Regions from separate parts of the Heliomicrobium gestii genome, predicted to be linked through region 1. Evidence: riboswitches for the same ligand, from Rfam matches in the RefSeq annotation. Region 1 holds a riboswitch; each other region holds the start of a gene.

Region 1 (3,277 bases):
GCAACTCTGGAAAATACACGATGGCCGATGTCTTGGCCTATCGTTTAAAGCCGAAGCCTGTCCGCACTGCCGCTGCAGTAAGCACCCTGGTCATCTCCACCTTTTACCTGATCGCCCAGATGGTGGGTGCAGGAAGCCTGATTCAATTGCTGGTAGGCATCCCCTATGAGACGGCGATCATCATCGTCGGCGTCATGATGGTCCTCTACGTCGCGTTCGGCGGCATGCTGGCCACCACCTGGGTGCAGATCGTCAAAGCCGGTCTGTTGATGGCCGGCGCCATCATGCTGGCCGTGCTGGTCCTGGCGAAGTTCAGCTTCAACCCCGTCGCCTTTTTCGATGCCATCTCGGCGAAACATGGGCAACAATTTCTCGAACCGGGTCTGCTCTACAAGGATCCGATTGAAATCGTCTCCTTGGGACTGGCGCTCGTTCTTGGAACCGCCGGCATGCCCCACATCCTGATGCGTTTTTACACGGTGCCGACGGCCAAAACGGCGCGTATGTCCGTCATCTGGGCGATGGCGCTCATCGGCGTCTTCTACATCATGACGACCTTCCTCGGATTCGGCGCATCCCTGTTCCTCGATAAGGCGGCCATCACGGCAACCGACAAGGGCGGCAACATGGCGGCGCCGCTGCTCGCTCAATTCCTTGGCGGCGGGGCGGGCACCGCTGGCGGCGAGGCGATGCTGGCCTTCATCGTGGCCGTGGCCTTCGCCACCATCCTCGCCGTTGTGGCCGGGCTCACCCTGGCGGCTTCGAGCGCCTTCGCCCATGACTTCTATGTAAATGTCTTGAAGGGCGGCAAGGTCGATGAGGCCTCACAGGTCAAGGTTGCCCGCATGGCCACCTTCGGTGTCGGCGCCGTCGCCATCCTGCTGGGGCTGCTGTCGAAGGGGCAAAACGTGGCTCACCTGGTGGCGCTCGCCTTCGCTGTCGCTTCGGCGGCCAACGTGCCTGTCGTCGTCTACTCGGTCTTCTGGAAGAAGTTCAACACCGGCGGGGCCGTCACCGGGATCGTCGTCGGGTTGCTCTCCACCTTGGCCTTGGTGGCCGTTAGCCCCAACTACTTTCCGGTGAAGGAAGCCCTTTTCCCTTGGAAAAACCCCGGTATCGTCAGCATCCCCCTTGGATTCCTGGCTGCTTATGTGGGAAGCCTGCTCTTCGCTGAACCGGAAGCGGAGGCGAAGTTTGAGGAACTCTACGTGCGCGCCAACACCGGCATCGGCGCCGAGAATTGATAAACCTAGAGCCGCGCTTACAACTGACGATATGAATGAGAGACAGTCCAGCCTCGTCGCTGGGCTGTCTTTTTGCGGTCTCGACGAGACGCCCTTACAGGTAGAAGGGTCATAAACGACGATCGACGAAGCACCGGTGAGATTGGAGTAAATAAACGGCAATGGCGGTGCATCTGCGACGCCTTTTACGGAGATTCAAAGGGATTTCCCTTTTGCCTAATCCCTTCTGCAGGTCTATACTTCATTTCAATTAAATAGTAGGCCGAGTTTCGAATCGTTCGAAAACGGGGGAACCGATTTATGGGGCTAATCTTTTGTCACAAAAGAGGGATGTGCTCGCCGTCCTGCCCGTCAGCTAACCTCGTAGGCTGTTGAGACGTTTGCATGGGTTATTTCCAGAATAACCTGCGTTAAGACAGCCTTTCTTTGGCCTGTCTTTTTTATTTTGAAAAAAATGTACCTTTGTATTTTGAGGAGGAAGTTCTCGTGGTCCAGCGCTCACTCAAACGGCTTTTGCTCGGAAGACCCTTGCGTAACCAGGAGTTATCCCATGAGAAGCTGTCAAACTGGAAGGCCTTGCCCATCTTCTCATCCGATGCGCTGTCATCGATCGCCTACGGTCCGGAGCAGGTGATTTTGGCATTGACCGCCGCCAGCGCCTTGGCCTATGGTTTTGTTCCCTATGTGTCTGTGGGCATCCTCTTTTTGCTGGCGGTGGTCACCCTCTCCTATGTTCAGGTGGCGCGGGCCAACCCTGGCGGCGGCGGTTCCTACTCAGTGGCCAAGGGCAACCTGGGTGAACTGCCGGCCCTCATCGCAGCAGGGTCGCTCATCGCTGACTATTGTCTCACCGTTGCCGTTTCGATCTCTTCCGGCACCGATGCCCTGGTCTCAGCTTTCCCGCAACTGAACCCGATTCGTCTCGGCATCGATCTCTTTGTCCTGTTCGGCATCCTGATGATCATCAACCTCAGAGGCGTCCGGGAATCGGCCAACGCCTTTGTCTACCCCACCTACGCCTTCATTTTTGGCATCGCCGCGCTGATCGTCACCGGGATGGTTCAGGCCTTTACGGGAACACAGCCGGTGATGCCTCCGGGATCCTTAGAGAAACAATGGACGGCAGGTATGTTGTTCGTCTTGTTGCGGGCTTTTTCCAATGGTTGCAGTTCCATGACAGGCATCGAAGCCATCTCCAACGGCGTTCCCAACTTCAAAGAACCGGCGGCGGAGAATGCGCGGATCACCACCTACTGGATGTCAGCGATTCTGGGAACCATGTTTGCCGGCATCTCCTTTCTCATGATGCACTATCACATCTTGCCCATAGAAAATGTGACGGGGTTGTCCCAAATCGCCGAGTTGACGGTGGGAAGAAACTGGGCCTATTATTACATCCAGTTTACGACCATGCTCATCCTTTACCTGGCGGCGAACACGGCTTATAACGGACTTCCGCCGCTGTTGTCCCTTCTGGCCATCGACGGCTACATGCCGCGGTACCTGTCGGCCCGCGGCGACCGGCTGGCATTCACCAATGGCATCATCTTTCTTACGCTGGCGGCGGCGGCTCTCATCGTCGTCTACCACGGCGACACGGAGCATCTGATCTCCTTGTACGCGATTGGCGTCTTCCTGTCCTTCACCATCGCCCAGAGTGGGATGGTGATCCACTGGCGAAAAGTCCAGAGCCCCGGATGGCGGAGCAGGGCGACCATCAATGGGATGGGCGCCATCATCACCGGCGTCGTTGTCGTTGTCATCGCCGTCACCAAGTTCCGCCACGGCGCATGGATGATCCTTGTCTTTATCCCGGCAGCGATTTATGTGTTCAAAAAAATCAAAACGCACTATTCGTCTGTCAGCGAGCAACTGGGCATGGACTGGACAAAGATCGGTGTCCCCGGTCTGGAGCGAAAACACATCGTCATTGTTCCCATCGCCGGGGTCAACCGGGTGGTGCAAAACACCATCGAGTACGCCAAAATCCTCAAAGCGGAGGTTCATGCCGTCTTTATCGGCACAGATTCGGA
Region 2 (3,277 bases), on a different contig from region 1:
CGATATCGCGAAGCACATGCAGCTTCCCAAACCACTTGTTCACTTTTTCAAATCGGATCAGTCCGATCGCCTCCCCGTCGTGAAAAAAGTCCGCATAATGCTCTAATTATAACATTATCTTTTAGATTTTGCCGAACAAAACTTGTTGAATAAAAACGTCAGTTTTTTCCTTCAAATGAATCAGGTAGGGGCTGACCAGTTTGCGCCCGTCCGCCGTCTCTGTCACCAACACCGTCGGCTGGAGGGGCGAATCCTCGTAAAACTGCACCACATAGCCTTCCTCGCCGGTGGAGAGTCGCACCCGCGTATTCAGCATCAGATCGCGCAACCGATCGATAAAGACAAAGACGATGTGCTTGTCGAGATGGTCCCGGGCGCTGGAACTGATGATGCTGACGGCGTTGATGTGATCGAGCCGTCCCCGGTAGGACCTGTTCGTCGTCAAGGCCGAGTAGACATCGGCAACAGCGACGATGCGGGCAAAGAGGTGGATCTGGGCGTAGCGAAGACCATTGGGATAGCCCTTGCCGTTGCACCACTCCTGGTGCTGGAGGATGCAGGCCATCTGCTCTTCGGGCAGGCGGACGCCGCTCTCCTGAAAGACCTTCATCCCCGCCTCCGGGTGGGTCCGGATCAAGGCGAATTCCTCGTCGGTCAGCTTGCCCCGTTTGTTCAGGATCTCGTCGGGGATATAGATTTTGCCGATATCGTGGAGGATGGCGCCGACGGCCAGGCTCTCCAACTCCGCCTTCGAGAGGCCCAGGCTCATCCCGATCATCGTGCTGAGGAGACAGACGTCGACGGAATGATGGAGGGTGTAATCGTCCGTATCCCACAACCGCGACAGGCGCAGGCCGATCTTCTCATCGCGAGCGATGGAGGAGACGATCTCCGCGGTGGTGTCGCGGATGGCCCCTTCGTTGAAACCATGGCCCTCACGCATATCGAGAAAGACATCGCGCACCGTTTCGATGGAATGTTGGAAGAGGACCTGTTCCTGTCCCACTTTTTTCAGGGACTCATACTGCATCTCCAGGCCGGCGCCGGTGACAGCCTTCGGCTTTTGACCGGTGAGGATACCGATCTCTTCCCATTTGAGGATCTGCCGGTAGATGGCGTCTGTGAGCAAGGTTCCTTTCGGGATCAATAACCGGCCATCGACAGTAAACACATCGGCGGCCAGCATATCACCGACTGCATATTGTTCAGAGACTTTTCCCGTTTGCGCTGAAAACACCCGCGCCCGCCCCCATTTCGCCATATTTCGGCCAGACGAAGCGCCCAGCGGTTCCCGTCCCGCCCAAAGCAGCAGGTGGGACGGCTCGCCGCCAACACAGTCCTTTTGGTAGTATATGTCTGGCATTCCATTCAAGGATTTCAATTTCAAAGCCCATTTTCTTCCGATGAAGTTCGACGACGGCACTTGGTTTTCCTCCGAAGCAAAAAACAAATCCTTTACATAAACGCTAGAAATCACAAGCGAAATGCCCCTTCTGCCCGTTAACGAACGCTTTCGCCAAAATCGGGGGTTTTACAAAAGTGGCGCAAGCAGTGTATGATCCCTATGTGAGAAAGGTCCAATACAAATCCAGGAAATAGTCGTAATTTTCACAACTCGCTGAGTTCCCAGGCAGGGAAGCGGGGGAACCAACCATGGCGGTGAAATCGCCATTGCCGGGGTGAGTCCCGGGCCTGTGTGGTCCGGGTAGGGCAACTCCGCAGCCCGAACCCGTCAGCTAACCTCGTAGGCGTCGCTGGAGAAAGGAAGAATCCGCACGTGAACATCGCTTTTTTTCTGATCCCGAAAAAAGACGTGATCCATCTCCCTATTCACGCCACCATGCGGCAAGCGGTCGAAAAGATGGAATACCACCGCTACACCGCCGTCCCCCTCATCGACGGTCAGGGCCGCTATGTGGGCACCCTTACCGAGGGGGATCTGCTTTGGAAAATGAAGAATACGCCGAGCTTGGGCTTTGACAACATCCACAAGGTCTCCCTCAACGAAGTGCCGCGGCGCATGACCATCAAACCGGTCCACATCTACGCCGAGATGGAAGAACTGATCTCCCTGGCCAGCGAACAAAATTTCGTCCCTGTCCTCGATGACCGCGGCGTCTTCATCGGCATCGTCCGCCGCCGGGAGATCATCGAATACTGCGCCGGCCTGCTGCAAGCGGGACGGCCGGTTGCCCGGGCCGCCGTTGCTAACGGGGGTTGAGCGAGGCCCCAGTCATAGAAAACATAAACCGACGCAGAGAAAAGCCGTCTCAAGCTAAGCTTTAGCTGAGGCGGCTTCTTCTTCGATATCCACAACATAGAACTGGATCCCTATCCTCCGCGAAGCGTCTTCAGCCGGAACCGTGCCAGGAAACGTTGGAAGACATCCGGTTCGGCCCGGATGGTTACCGCGATCTCCGGCAGGCGAAAGGCGCCAATGGAGACCTTCCGCTCTGCGCCCAGGTCGACGCGCCACCCCTCACCCTCGAAACACCCTGGTGACTGCTCCACCCCACCCAATTCCACAAGGCATTGGCCGAGCTCCCGTTTCGTGATCGACCGCATCCGCAACTCCTTTTCCAACATACGATATCCCCCGTTCTCATTCTTGATTGAATTCCATGCCTTTCCGGCTTGTCCGATTGGACTGTTTCTTGTTATTGTAATCTCTGACGCAAACACCTGCCACATTTGTACACCCATGCCCTTTGTTCAGCCTTCACCCTATAACCTTCGCCCTGACCTTCATCATTAAAATGAACCTTCCCATCAACAAACCCCGCTTAAGCGGTTCGTCTGAAAAAACCTTCTTACCCTAAAATTTCCCCCTGTAACCTGTCACCTTTTCGCTCCCGGCGCCGTCTTTATCATGGAAACCCAAAAGGGACCGTTGCGCAACGGCTATAAGGGGGAGACTACCATCAACGGCCATCTTATCGCCATTTCTACGCCGATATATGGTGAAAATATGGAACAACGCTTTCAACAACTGTATCGGGAAATGGCGCCCAAGCTGGGTCGCCAGGCCAACTTCCTTTTGGGGGACCCTGCCGCTGCGGAGGATCTGGTCCAGGAGGCCTTCTTGCGGTTGCACCGCACCGGCCTGGACGGCGTGGAACATCCCGCCGCATGGCTGAGCAAGGTGATCAACAACCTCTGCTACAGCCACCTGCGCAGCGAAGGCAGCCGCAGGCAGCGTGAGGAAAAGGTCTTTCTCCAGAGTTCTGCCGAATTGTCGGCTACAGCGGCCTTGTCGGCAGAACAGATCGTCCTGGAA
Region 3 (3,277 bases), on a different contig from region 1:
CGGCGCAGCGCCGCCATCTCGAAGCGCCGGGCGTTTTCCAGTGTAAAGACAGCCTGATTGTAAAGGGGCAACCCCCGCTGGCGCAAGCGCTGGAAGGCCTCAGCCGCCTCAGGCGTCACCTCATAGGGGTGTTCAACATGGGTCATGACGACCACTTCCCGCCGCCCGGGCAGCCGGTACGATGCCAGCAGGTCGGCAAAGGCGTCGGTGATGCGCATCGGCAGGACGACAGGCGTCCGGGTGCCGATGCGGATGCGCCGGATATGGCGGAAGGCGCTGACGGCGTCGAGCAGCCTCTTGAGCGCGCCATCGGACATGATGCCGGGATCGCCGCCGGTGATCAGCACCTCTTCCACTTCGGGATGCTGGCGGAACCAGGCCAGGGCTTTGTTCATCTTGTCTTCACTGGCCGCCGCCTTCGGCGAGAGGACGTCATCGATCTCCCAGTTGCGCTGGCAATAGACACAGATCTGGGCGCAAGTGTTGAAAGGCTTCAAGATGGCGATCATGGGGTAGCGACGGGTCACCAGCCGTTCCGGCGATGTGTCCCGCTCGCCCATATAATCAAATCTCTTGGCGGCATCCCCTCTCCCCGCCGCCATCGCTTCCACATAGTCCGCCGGCGGAATCACCTGGGCGCGAACGGCATGGTCAAAGCGCCGGTGGGGCTCGCGATCCATCAGCATGACATAATAGGGTGTCACCCCGAAGGCGATCCCTTCGGCGCACGCCTTGTCAATGGCCGCCCGCTCCTCGCCAGAGAGTTCGACCAGTTCCTGCATCTGACCGGCGTCACGGATCACATGGCGGCATTGCCAGCGCCAGTCGTTCCATTCTTCCCGCGTAGCCCCAAAATGGTCCAAAATCCGCTGGCGGTTGGCTTTCCGCTGTTGGATCACCCCATCGATCAGACCGTGAGCAAACCCTTCGACCTGCTCCTGCACGGCTTGGCCCAATTGGCTCAGGCGCATATCCCGTCCCGGCGCTGCAGACGGGTGTGACTCATACAGCCCTGTCTTTTCTTTCATCGCCAGGAAGAGATGGCGCATCTCCTCCACAAAGGCCGCAGAGGTGGAGACCGGTTCCCCATGGGCCAATTGGTACAACACCTTGAGGGCGCTCTCCTGGGTCAGCTCCTCGTTCCGGCGAGCGAAGATGTTTTTCAGCACCTGAATCGCCTTCCGGCTGAGCGCCCGCTCCGATGGCGCAGTCAGCGCCCGTGAATGCAGGCTTTTTCGTTCAAAGTCGATCAGGTAGTTGAAAGCGCGTTCCCTGGCTTCTTCGAGGGTGCGGCTGTGGCAGAGCAGTTCAAAGAGGATCGGGTTCTCCTCCCAAAATCGCTCCAGCGCCCGCTGCACATCCGCTCCGTCAACGACTTGAGCAGGCCGCAAAACAGCCGAACCATCCATAAGTCATCCTCCTCTTTGTTGTCATTGACAGGGAAGCAAAAAGCCCGCGGCCTGGAAAGCCGGGGGCTTGAACGCGCATTCAACTAAAGCCTGACAAATGGCAGACTTTTGCGCCCCAACGCACCATCGACGCTGACGAAGTTAGCTGACGGATTCGGGTGGAATGATTCACCCTACCGGCGCAACAGCCGGATTCACCCCAATAATTGGTTCCCCCGCTTCCTGAAGGACAGGAATTAAGCGTTCCCGTGGGCATATGTGCTTGTAACGTATACAGTATATCAGCGTTCCCAACAAAAGTACACCATAATTCCCCAAAAAAACGAAAAACGGCCCTCTTTAGCGAGAGCCGTTTTATCAACGTTATCGGAAATTCGAACCCATGATCAAACCGCTTTTTATTGCTTTTCTGGTAATTCTACTCACCGTGTCAGCAAGCCGGCTTACTCGCCGAGCATTTTCTTCAGGTCTTCTTCCACATTGCCGATCAGGTTCAGGCCGAAGTTTTTCACCAGCACATCGACCACATTGGCCGTCAGGAATTCCGGCGCCCGGCCGCCCAGGTAGATGTTCTTCACGCCGAGGCTGAAGAGGCCGAGGAGGATGGCGCAAGCTTTTTGCTCAAACCAGCTGAGCACGATCGACAGGGGCAGGTCGTTGACGCCGCATCCAAAAGCCTCTGCCAGCGCCAGGGCGATCTTGACAGCCGAACCGGAGTTGTTGCACTGGCCCAGGTCAATGTAGCGGGGGATGCCGTCGATGTCGCCGAAGTCGATGTCATTGAAGCGGAACTTGCCGCAGGAGGTGGTGAGAATGACGCAGTCCTTCGGCACAGCCAGAGCGAGTTCACGGTAGTACTCCTGCTCCTTGATCGGCGCGTCACAGCCGGCGATGACAAAGAAACGGCGAATCTTGCCGGCCTTGACGGCTTCGATGATCTGCGGGGCCAGGGCCAGCACGTTCACATGGTGGAAGCCGGTGGTCATCGTCTTGTCCGATTCCCAGTTGGCATCAGGCAGAGAGAGCGCTTTTTCGATCAGCGCCGAGAAGTCATCGTTGACGATCTTGGGGACGCCTTCGAGGCCGGCGCAGCCGTAGGTCCACATGCGGTCGCTGTAGGAGCCGCGAATCGGCATGACACAGTTGGTCGTTCCTAAGATGGCGCCGGGGAAGGATTCAAAGAGCTTGCGCTGGTCGTGCCAGGCCTTGCCCACATTGCCCTTCAGGTGCGCGTATTTTTTCAGTTCCGGATAGCCGTGAGCCGGCAGCATCTCCGAGTGGGTGTAGATGTTGACGCCCTTGCCCTCAGTTTGCTTGAGCAGTTCCAACAGGGCGTGCAGGTTGTGGCCAGTGACGAGGATGCACTTGCCCTCCACCTTGTCCGAGGAGACGGCGACGGGAACGGGGATGCCGAACTTGTCTGTATGGGCGCGGTCGAGCAGGTCCATCACCTTGACGGTGGCGGTGCCCACCTTCATCGCCATGGCCACATGCTCGCCGAGATTGAAGTTAGAATTGGTCAGCGTCGAATAAAGGGCTTCCTGGGTGATGGCGTCCACCTCAGGGTCGCTGTAGCCCAGTTCCCGGGCGTGGGTCGCGTAGGCGGCGACACCTTTCAAGCCAAAGATGATCGTATCTTGGAGGCTGGCGATATCCTCGTTTTTTCCGCAGACGCCGACTTTCGTGCAACCGCCTTTTACGGTTTGCGAGCACTGGTAACAGAACATGAAGCAAATCCCCTTTCGTTTTTATAACTTACTAACTTACTTATATAATAACGGTCCTTAGACGCAGAATCTGTGATATTTGTCACAGTCGAGCAGAAAAATATCTTGCCGGACATTGCGGCCCCTCTGGCCCAATGCTAC

What was found. A riboswitch is a leader RNA that binds a small molecule or an ion and turns the genes downstream of it on or off. The one in region 1 is predicted to bind cyclic di-AMP.
Region 2: it holds a riboswitch for cyclic di-AMP, as region 1 does, so the genes downstream of both, GTO89_RS10045 (CBS domain-containing protein) here and GTO89_RS04810 (APC family permease) in region 1, are expected to answer to the same signal.
Region 3: it holds a riboswitch for cyclic di-AMP, as region 1 does, so the genes downstream of both, GTO89_RS09940 (KamA family radical SAM protein) here and GTO89_RS04810 (APC family permease) in region 1, are expected to answer to the same signal.

Annotation. Positions count from the first base shown of each region.
Region 1 is NZ_WXEX01000003.1:202,628-205,904, forward strand. Features, by position in the region: gene GTO89_RS04805 (solute symporter family protein) at 1-1,244, shown strand, start outside; cyclic di-AMP (ydaO/yuaA leader) riboswitch at 1,495-1,629, shown strand; gene GTO89_RS04810 (APC family permease) at 1,731-3,277, shown strand, end outside.
Region 2 is NZ_WXEX01000007.1:166,695-169,971, forward strand. Features, by position in the region: gene GTO89_RS10035 (amino acid ABC transporter ATP-binding protein) at 1-61, opposite strand, end outside; gene GTO89_RS10040 (HD-GYP domain-containing protein) at 122-1,381, opposite strand; cyclic di-AMP (ydaO/yuaA leader) riboswitch at 1,607-1,766, shown strand; gene GTO89_RS10045 (CBS domain-containing protein) at 1,778-2,221, shown strand; gene GTO89_RS10050 (hypothetical protein) at 2,332-2,586, opposite strand; gene GTO89_RS10055 (sigma-70 family RNA polymerase sigma factor) at 2,870-3,277, shown strand, end outside.
Region 3 is NZ_WXEX01000007.1:139,240-142,516, forward strand. Features, by position in the region: gene GTO89_RS09940 (KamA family radical SAM protein) at 1-1,409, opposite strand, end outside; cyclic di-AMP (ydaO/yuaA leader) riboswitch at 1,525-1,662, opposite strand; gene hcp (hydroxylamine reductase) at 1,853-3,136, opposite strand.